Spartinivicinus poritis: one gene and its partner. The main gene of each other region encodes a partner of the protein of the gene in region 2 in a complex. Links are inferred from orthologs where the notes say so. Each region holds a gene or a part of one and is shown on either strand. Other genes may lie near its edges.

Region 1 (12,783 bases), on a different replicon or contig from region 2:
GTCTTACAGAAAGCCCTTTTGCCACGATGGTTTTGGCAGCTACTAATTGTTGTGTTTTAGTTAGGGTTAAAATAGCTCTGGCATGACCCATTTCTAGATCACCATGTTCAAGCATGGTTTTGACATCATCAGCCAGGGTCATTAAGCGCAATAAGTTTGTAATGGTAGCACGTGATTTGCCTACTGCATCAGCTACTTGCTGCTGAGTTAAACCAAACTCCTGCTGTAGTCTATGAAGCGCCATGGCTTCTTCAATTGGATTTAAATCTTCACGCTGAATATTTTCAATGAGCGCCATAGCAATGGCTGCTTCATCGGGCACTTCGCGAATAACAGCAGGAATTTTTTCTAAACCTGCAAGTTGCGTTGCGCGCCAGCGTCTTTCACCGGCGATTATTTCGTATTTATTTTGACCAATAGGTCGTACCACAATGGGTTGCATTACCCCTTGGGCTTTTATAGAACTGGCTAATTCCTCTAGTGCTTCAGGGTGCATATCACGGCGGGGTTGGTAGCGTCCACGTTGAACCCACTCAACAGGCAGCTCTTCTAGTTGCTTGTCTAACGGGATGTTTTGTTCATCACTGCTTTCTACAACAGTTGTCGCTGTTGCACTACCTAATAAAGCATCAAGGCCTCTGCCTAACCCTCTTTTTTTGGTTGCCATTGGTTTTGCTAATCCTGAATAAAAATACTGGTTTGATTATGCCGTAAACTGACGCCAGTTAACACCATAGATTAATAATTAGGCAGTAGCGGCAACTAACTCTTGTTTACGGATAAGTTCACCTGCTAAAGCCAGGTAGGCTAGAGCCCCTTTGGAATGCTTGTCGTATTTTAATACAGGCAAGCCGTAACTGGGAGCTTCTGCCAGGCGAACATTACGAGGAATGATGGTGCGATAAACGGCGTCACCAAAGTGCTCAACCAGCTGAGCTGATACTTCGTTAGTCAGGCTGTTACGAGCGTCGTACATGGTACGTAACAAGCCTTCGATTTTTAGTTTTGGGTTAAGCACAGACACAATCCGACTGATTGTGTCTAACAATGCTGATAACCCCTCTAATGCGTAGTATTCACACTGCATTGGGATAACAACGCCATCAGCGGCTGCCATCGCATTCACAGTGAGCATATTTAATGATGGGGGGCAGTCGATCAAAATAAAGTCGTAGATTGATCCAACCTCGGTAAGGGCTTTTTTAAGTCGTAGTTCTTTTTGCGGGATTTCTAATAACTCAACTTCAGCAGCAGTAAGGTCGGCGTTAGCAGGCAGTAAGTCAAAACCCGCAGGATCAGTAGGGACTAGTGCAGCGGTTGCATCTACTGCACCCACTAAGACATCATAGATGGAGTTTTCCAGAGCATTTTTATCAACGCCACTGCCCATCGTGGCATTGCCTTGGGGGTCAAGGTCAACTACCAACACTTGCCGTTTAGTTGCGACTAACGACGCAGCGAGATTAACGCAGGTTGTGGTCTTTCCCACCCCCCCTTTTTGGTTAGTTACCGCAAGTATTTTGGCCACGATAGTTTCCTTAGTGTTACTTGTTTTGTGTCACTTTAAGAAGCGCTGTTAACATTATTATTTTGTAATATTACCAAGTGACGTTCACCCTCACAGTTTGCTACTTCAAGTGGTATCGATTTTACCAACTTTGTAGAGAATGCTTCTGCTTGCTGAATCTCCTCTTTTGGATAGACGCCTTTCATGGCATAAAAATATCCCTTGGGTGCAAGCAGGTGTTGAGTCCATTTCACCATATCTTGTAGAGCACTAAAAGCTCGGGAGACAATAATATCAAAGGGATTATCAACCTGAAATTGTTCTACGCGTTTTTGAACGACTTGAATATTATCTAACTGCAAAGCGGATTTTGCTTGGACTAAAAAGCGCGTTTTTTTGCCATTGCTATCCAGCAAAGTAAATTGCTTGTCGGGAAAACAAATAGCTAGTGGAATACCAGGTAGGCCAGGGCCGGTGCCTACATCTAATATATGGCTGCCTTCGATATAAGGCACAACACTTAAGCTATCCAACAAGTGACGTGGAATCATTTGCTGGATATCTCTAACTGCTGTTAGGTTGTAGGCTTTATTCCACTTGTTTAGTAATAACAAATAAGCCGTTAACCGCTCAAGTTGAGACTCGGTAAGAGAGAGCCCCATAGTTGAGGCTCCAGTACTAATAGCTTTGGCAAGCTCTTGAGAGTTTTGTGTAGAGTGTGAATTCACAGCTTAGGCGCTTAAGTCAGTTTTAGTTTTGTCTGCAACGATTTTTTCTGTAGCAATAGAGCGTTTTTTTAGATGAACAATTAATAGCGATACTGCCGCAGGTGTTACCCCAGGAATTCTTGATGCTCTGCCTAAAGTGTCTGGCCTGGCATCCGATAGCTTTTGCTTGATCTCATTAGAAAGGCCTGCAATTTGCTGATAGTCCAAGTCTTGAGGCAGCAAGGTATTTTCATGACGTCTTAACCGAGCGATTTCTTCAGTTTGACGATCAATATAGCCTTGGTATTTGGTTTGGATTTCTACTTGCTCAGCTACTTGAGGGTTGTCAGTCACAGGTTCGCCTACCAGATTAGCCACAGCCTGATAGCTTATGTCAGGGCGGCGTAACAGCTCTAACAGGTTATATTCCCGAGTAATAGGCCTTTCTAGAATTTTATTGGCCTCTTCACCTGCTGGAGTATTGGGCTGAATCCAGCTGGTTTTTAATCGTTGGGTTTCTTGCTCAATGGCTTCTTTTTTACGGCAGAATACTGCCCAGCGTTGATCATTAATCAAACCAAGCTCACGGCCTTTTTCAGTTAGCCTCAAATCAGCATTGTCTTCTCTTAATATCAGGCGATATTCCGCACGGCTAGTAAACATCCGGTAGGGTTCTTGAGTGCCGTTGTTAATTAAATCATCAACCAGTACACCTATATAAGCTTCATCCCGGCGAGGACTCCAAGCTTCTTTTTCTTGTGCTTTTAATGCTGCGTTTAAGCCTGCAAGCAAGCCTTGTGCACCGGCTTCTTCGTAACCAGTGGTACCATTGATTTGACCAGCAAAATATAAGCCTTGGACAAACTTGGTTTCTAAAGAAGGCTTTAAGTCTCTTGGGTCAAAAAAGTCATATTCAATGGCATAACCTGGACGAGTGATATGGGCATTTTCAAAGCCTTTAATTGAGCGTACTAACTCTAGCTGCACATCAAACGGCAGGCTGGTGGAAATACCATTGGGATAAAGCTCGTTGGTGGTTAACCCTTCTGGCTCAACAAAAACCTGGTGTGAGTTTTTATCTGCAAAACGGACAATTTTATCTTCTATAGATGGACAGTAACGTGGCCCGACTCCTTCAATCACCCCTGTATACATGGGTGAGCGATCCATACCGCCACGAATAACCTCATGAGTTTGCTCATTGGTGTGCGTAATGTAGCAGCAGATTTGCTCTGGATGATCATTAACAGAACCCAGGTAAGACATCACTGGTGTAGGGGTGTCTCCAGGCTGAGGTGTCATAGCAGAGAAGTCGACTGATTTGGCATCAATTCGAGGAGGTGTACCTGTTTTTAGTCGATCCACACGGAATGGTAATTCACGCAAGCGATTGGCTAACGCAATAGAAGGAGGATCTCCTGCTCGACCCCCCGAATAGTTTTGTAAACCAATGTGGATTTGTCCGCCCAAAAAGGTGCCAGTGGTTAGTACCACATTATTAGAGAAAAACTTCAGGCCCATCTGGGTAATAACCCCTTTGACCTGTTCGCCTTCAACTATTAAATCATCAGCGGCTTGTTGGAAAATGTCTAAGTTAGGCTGATTTTCTAATACTCGACGGATAGCGGCTTTATATAAGGCGCGGTCTGCTTGGGCGCGGGTTGCACGAACCGCAGGGCCTTTCCGAGAGTTTAGAATGCGAAACTGAATCCCGGCCTTATCCGTCGCTAATGCCATAGCACCGCCCAGCGCATCGATCTCTTTCACCAAGTGGCTTTTACCAATACCGCCAATCGCTGGGTTACAGGACATTTGTCCTAATGTTTCAATGTTATGGGTTAATAACAGCGTTTTAACCCCGGTGCGTGCCGCTGCCAGAGCTGCCTCTGTGCCTGCATGGCCGCCACCAATGACAATAACGTCATAGCGAGTCGGATAGTCCACCGTAATACCTCACCCAAGAGCCTGTTAAATGGTCGCCTAGTATATAGAAAAGCTTTCTTATGCTGTACTAGGTCTGTAACTGTAAGTATGGCTGGCTATTTTATAGTCAAATTTAAAGATTGCTATAGGTATTCACAGTAATGACTGCAAATAAGAACTGTTCTGATGGATTAAAGTTATCCACAGGAAATCAGTAATTATTGAGGCTTTTATCACGAAATTAACTTGATATCCACAGCTAATCACACCTTATCCACAAAAGTTACGGTTAAAGTTGACTATATGGACAGTTATTTTTGGAGGTACAGGCTATTGCACTATTTAGCCTCCCTCTTTGAAAAAGGGGGGAACTGGTTTGCGACACTTTCAAGGTAGGAGAGAGGGAGCCAAAAAAGATGTCTCACTCCAAAATCAATATAAATTAACATGATTACAGCATAAGTAATTTAAAATAATGCAAAGTATGTTTGTTAATAATTACATTTATTTTTAGTTATCTTTCAGTAACTTAATTATTGAATAAAAATACTTTAATGGATTTGATTATGATTAATATTTAATAGCCACTATAGAATAATATTACTAGTCAAATCGGTTGAGTAGAAATATAAGGTTTGTTGTTTAAATGGGTCAAAAAAAACACTACCGATGGGTTGTAAAGAATAACATGTGACTCTTTTCTAAGTTAATTAATTTTATTCCTGCATCATAGCTTTCAGATTCATCGCCAGTTAATGCCTTGTATGTAATGTAAAATTTACTGATAGGGAAAAGGTTATAGTTTAGCTGGAATGTTTATTATCTAATTATGTATTTCACTAAGTTTAGATTTGTTTCTATAAAAAATATTGAAGAGAAAAGCTAATTGTTGAGCTGTTATTTTAGCAATATTTGATAGTGTTTGTTTGAAATAATAAAAATATCAACCTCGCTATTAGCACACTCGACAAGCCTAATAAATTTACTTTGATGAGGCTTATTATGAAAAGTCAGCATGTTTTAAAACAAATTGCGTATGCTGGTGTGCTCAGTGCCAGCACTCTAGTTTCGATGACAGCGTTAGCGGCAGAAAGAATTAATCTTGAAGAGCACGAATTAACGCGTGCTATACGCAGTATTGCGCCTGTACACGAAATTTTAGAATTGGAATCAGCTAAAGATGCTAAGCCTACCGCTATGATGAAATTTGATAGTGGCATTAAAAAAACTCGTTATCAGCAGCAGTACAAAGGTGTACCCGTTTGGGGATATACCTTTGTTGCTGGTGTTGATAAACAGGGTGTAGCAGGAGATTTTAGCGGCCATTTATTAAGAGGTCTTGAACAGGATAACTTAGTTGTTGAACCCAGTATTTCTGCTGATCAGGCTTTGGAAATTGCAAAGCAACAACAAGGGCATGCTGGTTTTAAATCAGCGAGAATTGAACATAACGATAAACAACTTTATATATATGCTGAAAATCCAGAAAAACCTCGGCTAATCTATGAGGTTTCGTATTTTACCCATGATCCAGAACCTACTCGCCCTTTTTATTTAATTGATGCTCATACCGGTGAAGTGGTTGATAGTTGGGAAGGGTTAAATACCAGAGAAGCCACTGGCCCAGGTGGAAATAAAAAAATGGGAAAATACATGTATGGTAAAGACCATGGCATGCTCCCCGTTGATGATCAATGCCGAATGAGTACCGAAAATGTTGAAACCATCGACATGAAACACCAAAGTTCGGGTGGTCAGGTACATAAGTTTAGTTGTCCAGAAAATACTCACAAAGAAATTAATGGAGCTTACTCGCCATTAAATGATGCCCATTATTTTGGAATGATGGTTTTCAAAATGTATAAAGAGTGGTTTGACATGAAACCACTGCCACATAAATTAAAGATGCGTGCCCACTACCGTCGAAATTACGACAATGCAATTTGGGATGGCCGCGCGATGTCTTTTGGTGATGGAAGCAGAACGTTTTACCCACTTACTTCATTAGATGTATCAGCCCATGAAGTAAGCCATGGTTTTACCCAGCATAACTCAGGTTTAGTATACCGAGGTCAGTCGGGCGGTATGAACGAGGCCTTCTCTGATATGGCGGGCGAAGCTGCTGAGTATCATATGTTTAAAAAGGTAGACTGGTTGGTAGGTGCAACTATTACCAAAAGCATGAAAGCACTTCGTTATTTTGAAAAGCCAAGCCAGGATGGGCGCTCAATTGATCATGCAGAAAGCTATCGCCAGGGAATGGATGTTCACTTCTCAAGTGGTGTTTATAACCGAGCTTTTTATAACTTAGCAAACACCAGTGGTTGGGGGGTTAAATCAGCTTTTGAAGTGATGGTTATTGCCAACAAAATGTACTGGAAACAAAACACTCAATTTGAAGACGGCTCTTGTGGGGTAATGAAAGCAGCTAAAGACAAAGGCTGGAGTGTTGGTGATGTTAAAGCCGCGTTTAAAGTAGTAGGGCTAGGCAGTCGCTGTAATGTACCTGATGGCGGTGATAAACCAGGTGATGGTGATAATCCAAACCCCAACCCAAACCCTAACCCAAATCCGAACCCCAATCCAGACCCTGAGCCACCACAAGGTGACTTTAAGCCGATGATGAACGATATGCAGGCTTGTTTAGATTTAACAGGTATGCATGTGAAAGCTAAAAGCTGTAGCAGTAATGGTAAAACCCAGCAATGGAAACTGGATTCCAAAGGCTTATTACACCCAGCCAATGAGCCAAATAAATGTTTACAAGTGGAGAAATGGTGGAGTGGTAAAAACCGAGCAGTTATTGGAAGTTGTAATGCTAATGACATTGAGCAACGTTGGACCCTCAGCAATGGTCGTTTACAAAACGTAGCTTATAACTTTGCAGTTATTCAGCACTTTTATCAAAAACACAAGGATTGGGTAGGTATTTGGTTGAAGGATGAGAGTAGGAAAGGACAGAAATGGAAGTGGAAATAGTATAACCTTTGCCCTGGCTCCTTCCCCCCTTTGATAAAGGGGGGCTAGGGGGGATTTAAAGTGACTGTAGTATTTTGATCCATCTTCGCTTTATTTGCTTGTGAAAATCCCCCTCAATCCCCTTTTCCAAAGGGGGAGGTTGGATTCCCTCTCCCTCTGTGAGAGGGAATATCAAGTGACAGAAACATACCCCATTAACCCTGTTTTCATATGCTCAATTACATGGCAGTGAAACATCCATCTACCAGGGTTATCTGCAACAAAAGCAATTTTTACTCTTTCGTTTTTTTCCATTAAAACTGTATCGGTATGGTAGGGTTTAATTTTCTTTTTATTTGACCATATAACAGTAAATGTATGACCATGCATATGAATAGGATGTTTATGTGGGGTGACATTTTTCATGTCGAAAATATAAGTTTTACCAAGTTTTAACTCTGCTAGTGGCGCAGGTAAATTATCTTTACTCATACCTTTCCAAGCACGGCGGTTAATAGTCCAAAACTCATGTTTGGCTTTACCTTTTTTATCTGCTGGGGTCATAGCACCAGACCACTCAAATAAAAAGTTTATGGTTTCTGCATTTTTCAAATCAGGTGTTGGAATAGGGTTAACTGGCAGTGATGGAGTTTGATTTCGTTTTGGTAATTTAGCCTCAACCGTTTTTAGTGTTAACAAGTCAAAGAAAAGCCGGCCCTTACCGTTTTGTACTTCAATGATTTCTCCTATTTTGTCAGGCGCGATAAATGCTATATCTAGGCGCATGCCTGCTCCTATTTCATGAGGAGTTAAGGGAACAGGTTCTTCAAGAGCATTGCCATCTACAGCAATAATTTTGGCTGGAAAGTCCTTTAGCGCAATTTTATAAATAAGGGTGTTATCAACATTTAAAAAGCGTAATCGTATTAGCCCGCCAGCAGGTATTTCAATAGTCGGCTTATGTTGACCATTAACTGTTTCATAGCGGCCAGGGGTTCCCATTCTGGCGGCATAACGAGGAATGGATAACTGGGTAAACTCGCCTTTTTCATCTATATGCCAGTTCTTTAAACAAAGGGGAATATCTGCATCGAATATCACAGGTTCTGCTTCTTCAACAATTAACGCACCCACCAAACCTCTGCCAAGCTGCTGAGTACTATTCATATGGGGGTGGTACCAAAAAGTGCCAGCATCAGGGCAAACAAAATCATAGATAAAAGTCTCGCCAGGCATAATAGGAGGCTGAGATAAAAAGGGTACGCCATCCATTGCAATATCAATTCTAATCCCATGCCAATGTATTGTTGTTGGCTCTTTTAGCTTGTTTATAAATTTTATTCGGATGCGTTGACCTTGTTTAGCACGTAATACAGGTGCAGGATAACCACCGTTAAAGCCCCAAATTGACGTATTAATGCCAGGGATAAGCTCTGCAGAACCAGGCTCAGCAGTTAATACATAATCAAAATCAGGTTCTTTTGCGGCTAACACAAGACGAGGAAGTTGACTGGCAGCCAAAATGCCAGCAGAGGATAACAAAAACTGACGCCGGGAAATTGCCATTTTACATCTCCTAAAAAGCTGTCAGGCATTTAACCAGCACTGAAGCAGAAAGTAAAATAATACCCTCACCTTTGAATATAAACTTGGGTGTAGGGTAAATACTACTGCTTCTAACAATTTATAATACGTAATTGTTATTAAAGCCTGCTATTCAGCAAATACTGCTTTAGATAATACGTTAGGGCTACGGCGTCAGTAGTCTAGCCAATACGGCTACAAGCACTGAAAAGGATAAGAGGTAACGTTTTACGTTACTCATTACAAGTTAGTATAGGTTGTGTATTTACGCCAATATTTTTAGATAAAAATTTATCAATAAATAGTAAAATATGTTTTTCTGCATAGCTGTGTCTGGCCAGGTAAGAGCTGTAACTCTTTGATTGTGGTGAAATTATATGGCGAGTACCAAGGTTGGTTAAAGAAAACCTTGCACGAAAACTGCCGCCAGTTTTCCATAACACTGGGTCACATACGGGGTCGCCTGTAATAAAATAATGCTCAATGTGTTGTTTAATCCAGTCAGTATCCCAAAGCCGGTTAGTTTTAGCCAAGTCCAGTAAAGCTGCGTGGCCAAGCGCTGCTGTACTATAGCCAATAGCCTTTAACCCATGTTTAATTGCTGCATATTGGGCCATCGCACCACCTAACGAATGCCCTAGCAATAATAAGGGACTTTCAGGTGCTTTATTCTTTATGGCGATTTCTTTTGTCACTGTTTTGATGATATTAACAATTGCAGAGGCCTGTAGATAAAGCTTTGGTACTGAACTACCAACAAGGTTTTTTAAGTCGGTTGTTAGCTGGTGAGCGGATAAAGAACGATAATGTTTAGGTTTAACAAAACCTTTGCCTGAGTGAGTGCCACCGAATACCAGTTTAAACTGGTTCTTGGTAGGGTCGTAAAATAATGCTGTAAGGAGTCCTGTATGTTTATCAAATCCTATTCCTTCCGCTGTAAACTTCAGGCTAGCCAATAATGACTCGTTAAAAAATGCAGAACGGAAATCCTCTAACCGACACAGCTGATGTTGGGATAAACTGTTTACTTTAGTTTCAACATCGCTGATATGGGTAATTGGCTCACCATAGGTAAATCCAGCAAGTGCGGCATTAACAGCAATTTCTGATAAATTAACTTGTTGTATATTAATGACTTTTTCTTGCCACAGCTGTTTGCGATTTAGCCTGTTGATAACGGTTTCTGCTAACGATTTGTTATCAGAAAAACTATTTGATTTAAACAGGTGTTTGAAAGAGTGCAAGCTAATTTTGCTAAAGCTAGCGTTAGAAGATCTTCTACTTTGAGTAATTGACTCAGAGTTAGAAGGTGGTAATGAGTGGGTTTTTATTGAGCTTATCATTGATACAACCTGGTACTACATAGCTATTTACAGTTGGGGTAGCAGTTTTAGCTACTTATGATAGCTATATAACAGGAGGCGCTTTTTATAGATATCAGGTTTAAGTCGGTTTTTTTATGAATTTTATAGCAGTGTTGGATGTTCATCCAACACCACTCACAATGAAGTATATCGCTATAAGGATTGTTGAGGCCCAAACACCTCATAGTGAACCTGACTTGGGTCAACGCCAGCACTTAACAGCTGCTGATTAATTGTTTGCATAAAACCAAACGGACCACATAAGTAATATTGTGCGTTTGGCAGCAAAACTTGCTGCTTAATGTCATCAATCTGCATGGTTCCTTCAAACTGATAATCTATTCCTTGCTGGTCTGTTGGGGTGGGCTGTCGATACCAGATAATAGATTGAACATTATTATTTTCAGCCTCAACCTGCTTGATAAAAGAATTGAAAGCATGCAGTTTACTATGCTCACAGGCATGCAAATAATAAATTGGTGCCTGGTGGTTGTTGGCAACCAAGGTATTTAACATGCTTACCATCGGGGTTAAGCCAACGCCGGCTGAGATTAATACTACAGGGGTTTCCTGTTTGGCTTGTAAATAAAAGTCTCCAGCAGGAGGCAATATTTTCAAAGTGTCACCTACATTGATTTGATCATGCAGGTAGTTAGAAACAATACCTGGTTTTACTCCTCTATCTTCTCGGCGCACGCTAATGCGATAAGTTTTGCCGTTGGGTTTGTCAGATAGAGAGTATTGTCGTATTTCTTGGTGTGCAGATGAGTTTGGATTAGTAACTAAACTTAAGTATTGTCCTGGTTTGAAGCTTTTTACGGGTTTACCATCTACAGGAGCAAATTTAAAGGAAGTGATTAACTCACTCTCAACGCTTTTTTCTAACACAGTAAATTTACGAGGGCCTTTCCAGCCACCCTCTGCTTGCTGATACTCACTATAAATCGCTGATTCACGCTCTATAAATATACCAGCTAATGCTTGATAAGCTTTAGTCCATGCATCAAGAACGTCATCGGTTACTACATCGGGTGCTAACTCCTTTAATGTGGCTAATAAATGATTGCCGACAATAGAGTAATGCTCGGGCTGAATTAAAAAGCCGGTATGTTTTTGGGCAATATGCTCAATGGCTCCAGTGAGTACTTCTGGCTTATCGATAAACTTTGCATAAGCTAGTACAGCATTAAACAGAGCTTTAGGCTGTTCACCAGTGTGTTGGTGACTTTCATTAAAAATGTTTAGTAGCTCTGGGTTGTGTTTAAACATTCTTTTATAAAAATGCTCAGTGATTGTCGTTCCTGTTTGCTCTAATAAAGGAACAGTGGCTTGTACAGTTGATACGGTGTTTGGGTCTAACATCAGTAAGTCCTTATTTATAAGAGTGCAGAACGACTGCACATGAAGATATTACGGTTGTTGTGTTGCGCGATACATTCCTCGCCGCTCAAGGATAGAGTTAGCTTTATAATATGCTTTTAGTATGCATATTTATAATATGTATGTTATATCCATATTTATGCATAGGCAAGCAGGTCAATATAGGTATTTATCCTTATGGTTTGAACGCTAAACATAAGTAGAACTTTCAAGCTTGGTGATAAAATATTAAACCAGCCGGTTTAATATCTGAGCACAACATCTATACTGGATAATATGCAAACACCTCAACCTATATCACTAGATCTCATATTCAAAGCGCTAGCTGATGAAACCCGGCGCCAGCTATTGCAAACGCTATGTGAAGGGAGTTATAGCATTAGAGACTTGGCATCACCTTTTGATATCAGTTTTCCTGCGGTAGCTAAACATATAGGAGTGCTTGAGCGAGCAGGCTTGATTACCAGAAAAAAGAGGGGGCGTGAGCAAATTTGTACACTTAATCCATTAACCTTGCAGGAAGCTCATCGATGGTTAGGTTTTTATGAAAGTTTCTGGAATCAACAGCTTGATCATTTGGAAGACTATTTAAGTTTGCTACAAAAATAAAATCATAAAAAATGAAAGAAAAGGAATAATAAAAATGAAACTATACTATCATCCGCTATCAACATATTCACAAAAAGTGCTGATGGCCTTTTATGAAAAAGAGGTTGAATTTACTCCCCATATAGTCAACTTAATGGATGAAACAAGCAAAAAGGAATACAAAGAAATATATCCACTGGGGAAAATACCCCTATTGATGTGTGATGATGATCATATGATTCCAGAATCAACCATAATAATAGAATACCTAGATACTCACTTTACTACTGGCACCAAACTTATTCCTGATGACAAAGATACAGCCAGGCAGGTTAGGTTTATCGATAGAGTTCAAGATAATTATCTGAATGACAATATTGCTACTTTATTCTTTGAAAGTATGAAGCCAGCCGAAAAGCAAGACCCTGAAAAGCAAGCCAAAGCAAAAGAGCAATTAGATATTATGTATCACTACATGAACAAACAATATAGCGAAACCACTTTTGCAAAAGGTGATGACTTTACAATGGCTGATTGCTCTGCAGTGCCTGCTTTATTTTATGCCCAAAAAATCTATCCATTTGAGCAGTTTGAAGGCATAAAAGCTTATTATAAACGTGTATCAGAAAGGCCTTCTTATCAAAAAGTGCTAGCTGAAGCACAGCCTTACTTGGAAAAGATGTTTAATTGAGATCACATAAAAAGTACAACAATCAACTGAATTAGGCCTGAGCTATATAACATAGCCCAGGTTTTGTTGTATATTGGCTAA
Region 2 (4,311 bases):
TAATCACGTAATTTGAGATAAGCAAAGCCTTCTAGCTTTAACTGCTGTTCCGCTACCTCTTTATCTCGCCTTAACTGATCCAGTAACCCTTCAGGACTATGAAATTGCGAAAGGGGCCTGGCTAGATTAGAAGTTTTTCGGGCATCACGAAACCAAGTACCCGACTGCTCTTTGATCTGCTCAAATATAGGGGCGACCATTACAGGAATACACAAAAAGCACTTGGTAATGCCTATCTTCGGTATCTGCCCAAGCAGCGGGACGGCCTGCTAATTGCCAAGCAGGTACCATGGTTTTAGCTAATTGTATGCTTCGTCCATAACGTTCAGCTTGATGGATTTTACCTGCTACATTAGTGTTTTCCCGCTTAGCTTCAACGATTGCGATAGGGGTAAGGCCTGCAAATAAAATATAATCAGCTTTACCCGTTGCAGTAGGCCATTCAGCAATAGCTTTATTTTTACCCTTTTCTGGACGTGTACCTTTTCGATAAGCAATGGTCTGACTATCTGCTTCTCAACCAGCCTCTACTAATTGTTGGTCAATTAGTATTCGGGTAAACTCTTCATTTAAGGCCAGCTCATTGCTGGCTTGTTGGGTACGCTGAGAAACTTGCTTTAATGCTTGCTGGTGTTGTTTAGATTGTTCTGCCAGCCTTTTTTGTAACTTCTCTTCAAGGTGCCGATTAAACTCCTGCTGTTGCTTGATTAGCTCCTCTTCATACTGTTTAGCTTGCTGTTCAAAATGGCGAGCATCAATATCCATTTGTTCGGCAAGTGCAGCATATTCTGCTTTTTCCTTCGCTTCTAATTCAGCTAAATATTTATTGGAATCTAATTGCTCACTTGTTTCTGAAAGCTCACCTTTCAATTGCGCTATTTGGGTTTGTAAGTCACGTAGCTGCTGACTTGGATCTGATGGAAGCGTAAAGGGACCTGGCTTAAAGTTGGTGCCTTGCTTACCAAACGACTGGTGAAACCACACGGTAATGGCTCGTGCCACCTTAAGCCCATCCATTGCTTCTTTATGTTTGGTCTTAAATTGATGTGTGGCTTTATTACCTTCAATACGCAAGGTATGAAATAAGCCACGAATGGCAGGGTCTAGGTTAATCTCTCGATTAATTTTAAATAAAAGATCTGCTTGTGTTGTTTGGTTATCAAACTGAATACCACAACGAACTGCAATGTCTTGAGCTAAGGCCTCACCTAGTTGCCTCAGCTTCATAAGTGCTGTGTTTGGATCACCCGCAAATGCTTGTTCTGCAGTGATAGCCAACTGCATGAACATAGGGTCATGTTCCTTTAAAAACCAGAAATTACTACCAGAACTATTGTTATTTTTTGTATCCTTCATTTGTCTTATCTTTTACTCTCATGATCATACGACAAGTTTGCCATGAAATAAGGCTTTATGCATCATGCGGTAGTTAGAGGGTAGCAATGCAATATGGAAACTTACTATCAAAATATCAGTATTCAAAACTGATCATAGTTTAATATTTTTTTATTTAACCTGAATTTTAATACAAATTAGTTATTTTAAAGCTCACCAATAAAATGAAATATTTTATCTTAAATACATTCATTTATTTTATAAAAATACAAATCAATAGCTGTATTATTTTTTAAATTTAAATACAGTCACCTTTTAAAACCACTATATTAAAGCATAAACCAATATTAAAAATATTATATTAACAAAAAACATAAACAACATAATTATAATTTAGTTGTTGTGTATATTGTTTTTTACAACATAAATAAATTTAATTACTTAATAAAATAATAATATAAAAAGATAATTAAATAAAAACCGTATAAAACGGCACAAAAAAGCCCGTTAACCAAAGGAAAACGGGCTCAAAAACACGGAGACAATACCAATTACTTTCCAATGCAAAAACTGGAAAAAATTCTCCCCAGAAGGTCATCAGAAGTAAACTCACCTGTAATTTCACTCAGTGAGTGTTGAGCAAGTCGTAAGTCTTCAGCTAATAGTTCGCCGGCCCCATAACTGGTTAGCTGTTGTTTGCCTGTGTATAAGTACTCTTGTGCTTGATTAATGGCTTCAATATGCCTTCTTCTGGCTGTAAAGCCACCCTCTGTTGTTCCTTCAAAACCAATACAAGCTTTTAGATGATCTTTTAATTCTGCAATGCCTTGTTCTTGCATTGCAGAAATGGCAATAGTCTTTACACCTTGTGGATTAGTTTTATCCCCAGCATCTTCGCCAGTGAGATCCACTTTGTTTCGGATGATAGTTACTTTATCTAGAGTAGGGAGCTTATCCACAAACTCCGGCCAGATTTCATGCGGATCTGTTGATTGGGAAGTGCTGGCATCCACCATTAACAAAACTCGGTCTGCTTCACTGATTTCCTTAAAGGCACGCTCTACACCTATTTTTTCAACTTTGTCTTCGCTGTCTCGTAAGCCAGCTGTATCTATAATATGTAACGGCAGTCCATCAATGTGGATATGTTCTCTCAACACATCCCGAGTAGTACCTTCTATGTCAGTGACAATAGCCGTTTCTCTACCAGCCAATGCATTAAGCAAACTTGATTTGCCAGCATTCGGTCGGCCAGCAATGACCACACTCATTCCTTCACGAAGCATCGCCCCTTGATTAGCTTCTTTCAATACTGAATCTACGTTGTGGATAATTGAATCTAAATCACTGGCCACTTTGCCGTCAGCCAGAAAATCGATTTCTTCTTCAGGAAAGTCGATTGCAGCTTCGACGTAAATCCGCAGCTGAGTCAAGTTTTCCACAAGTTCGTTGATACGCTTAGAGAAAGCACCTTGTAATGAGCGAATCGCACTTTTAGCTGCTTGCTCGGATGCACTATCAATTAAATCAGCAATGGCTTCTGCTTGGGTTAGATCTATTTTGTCATTTAAAAATGCACGCTCACTAAACTCACCTGGCCGAGCATGGCGAATTCCCATAGAAAGTACTTCATTTAGTAATAAATCGAGAATAACGGGACCACCATGACCTTGTAGTTCAAGTACATCTTCACCTGTGAATGAATTAGGTCCTTGGAAAAATAAGCTAATGCCTTCATCCAATACCTCTCCTTGTTGACTATAAAAAAGACCAAAATGCGCCATTCTAGGTTTAAGTTGAGCTTTTACTAACTGATCAGCTACTTCCCGAGCTTTTGGTCCAGACACCCGGATAATTCCAACGCCACCTCTACCGGGAGGAGTAGCAATAGCAGCAATGGTATCAGTATCAAGAGAAGCAATAGAATTCATAATCTTTATCTGTGTAAAAGCAAAGCTAGGGAGGTTTATAAAAAAGCGTTAACTTATTGATTATAGGCAAGAAAAAGGCCCTAACCAATAGTTAGAGCCTTGTGGATAAAGTTGTGGAAAGCTGTTGATTATTTTGTTGATTTTGCAGCAGCTTGACCTTCTATCTGCCGTGTAATCATCCACTGCTGAGCAATCGACAACAAGTTGTTCACTACCCAGTACAATACCAGACCAGCAGGGAAGAATAAGAAGAACACAGTGAAGATAATTGGCATCATCTTCATCACTTTCGCTTGCATTGGATCTGGAGGTGTTGGATTCAACAACTGTTGAACAAACATGGATGCACCCATGATTAATGGCAAGATAAAGTATGGATCTTTTACTGACAGGTCAGTTATCCAGCCTAACCATGGTGCTTGACGTAATTCAACACTTTCTAAAAGTACCCAGTAAAGGGCAATAAATACTGGCATTTGAACCAATATAGGTAAGCAACCACCAAGAGGATTAATTTTCTCTTTCTTGTACATCTCCATCATCGCTTGAGACATCTTCTGGCGGTCGTCTCCAAAGCGTTCACGCATTTCCTGTAGCTTAGGAGACAAACGACGCATATTCGCCATAGAACGGTAGCTGGCAGCAGATAACGGGTAGAAAGCAGCCTTGACTAGAACTGTTAGCAAGATAATGCTCCAGCCCCAGTTAGGAATCAGACTGTGGATAAACGTTAATAACCAGAATAAAGGCTGAGCAACAAACCAAAGCACACCATAGTCGATGGTTAGCTCTAAGCCATCGGCCAGTTCAGCCAAACGTTTCTGATCCTTAGGGCCAATATAAAGAGTGGCACTGATTTCACCTTTCTCACCAGCAGCCAACTTGAGAGGATTATTCTGATTTTTAAAACCAACAATATTATTGTTGCCTGCTTTTCTGGTATAGAAAGTATTCAACTGCTCCTGATTAGGTATCCAAGAACTTACAAAATAGTGCTGAAGGATTGCAGCATAACCACCAGTTACATCAGCGCTGAATTTTTCTT

The links.
Region 1: the proteins of mnmE (region 2) and mnmG are in contact, whole or in part, in a solved structure (PDB 9HIP), measured with the Escherichia coli proteins. The link is inferred for Spartinivicinus poritis from one-to-one orthologs.

What each region holds. Positions count from the first base shown.
Region 1 is NZ_JAPMOU010000028.1:21,037-33,819, forward strand. Bases 1,699-4,620 are described here. They hold mnmG (tRNA uridine-5-carboxymethylaminomethyl(34) synthesis enzyme MnmG), read right to left. Parts: upstream 4,159-4,620; coding sequence 2,239-4,158; downstream 1,699-2,238. Other genes in these bases: rsmG (16S rRNA (guanine(527)-N(7))-methyltransferase RsmG), read right to left, coding at 1,699-2,169. Outside these bases: ORQ98_RS19035 (ParB/RepB/Spo0J family partition protein), read right to left, coding at 1-667; ORQ98_RS19040 (ParA family protein), read right to left, coding at 746-1,528; more of rsmG, read right to left, coding at 1,564-1,698; ORQ98_RS19055 (M4 family metallopeptidase), read left to right, coding at 5,140-7,116; ORQ98_RS19060 (multicopper oxidase family protein), read right to left, coding at 7,288-8,661; ORQ98_RS19065 (hypothetical protein), read right to left, coding at 8,913-10,022; hmpA (NO-inducible flavohemoprotein), read right to left, coding at 10,197-11,405; ORQ98_RS19075 (ArsR/SmtB family transcription factor), read left to right, coding at 11,700-12,032; ORQ98_RS19080 (glutathione S-transferase family protein), read left to right, coding at 12,067-12,702. UniProt on the Escherichia coli protein: NAD-binding protein involved in the addition of a carboxymethylaminomethyl (cmnm) group at the wobble position (U34) of certain tRNAs, forming tRNA-cmnm(5)s(2)U34.
Region 2 is NZ_JAPMOU010000024.1:306-4,616, forward strand. What follows is about bases 1,077-4,071. They hold mnmE (tRNA uridine-5-carboxymethylaminomethyl(34) synthesis GTPase MnmE), read right to left. Parts: upstream 3,267-4,071; coding sequence 1,887-3,266; downstream 1,077-1,886. Other genes in these bases: ORQ98_RS17395 (DUF4145 domain-containing protein), read right to left, coding at 1,077-1,356; yidC (membrane protein insertase YidC), read right to left, coding at 3,395-4,071. In the rest of the region: more of ORQ98_RS17395, read right to left, coding at 517-1,076; more of yidC, read right to left, coding at 4,072-4,311. UniProt on the Escherichia coli protein: Exhibits a very high intrinsic GTPase hydrolysis rate. Involved in the addition of a carboxymethylaminomethyl (cmnm) group at the wobble position (U34) of certain tRNAs, forming tRNA-cmnm(5)s(2)U34.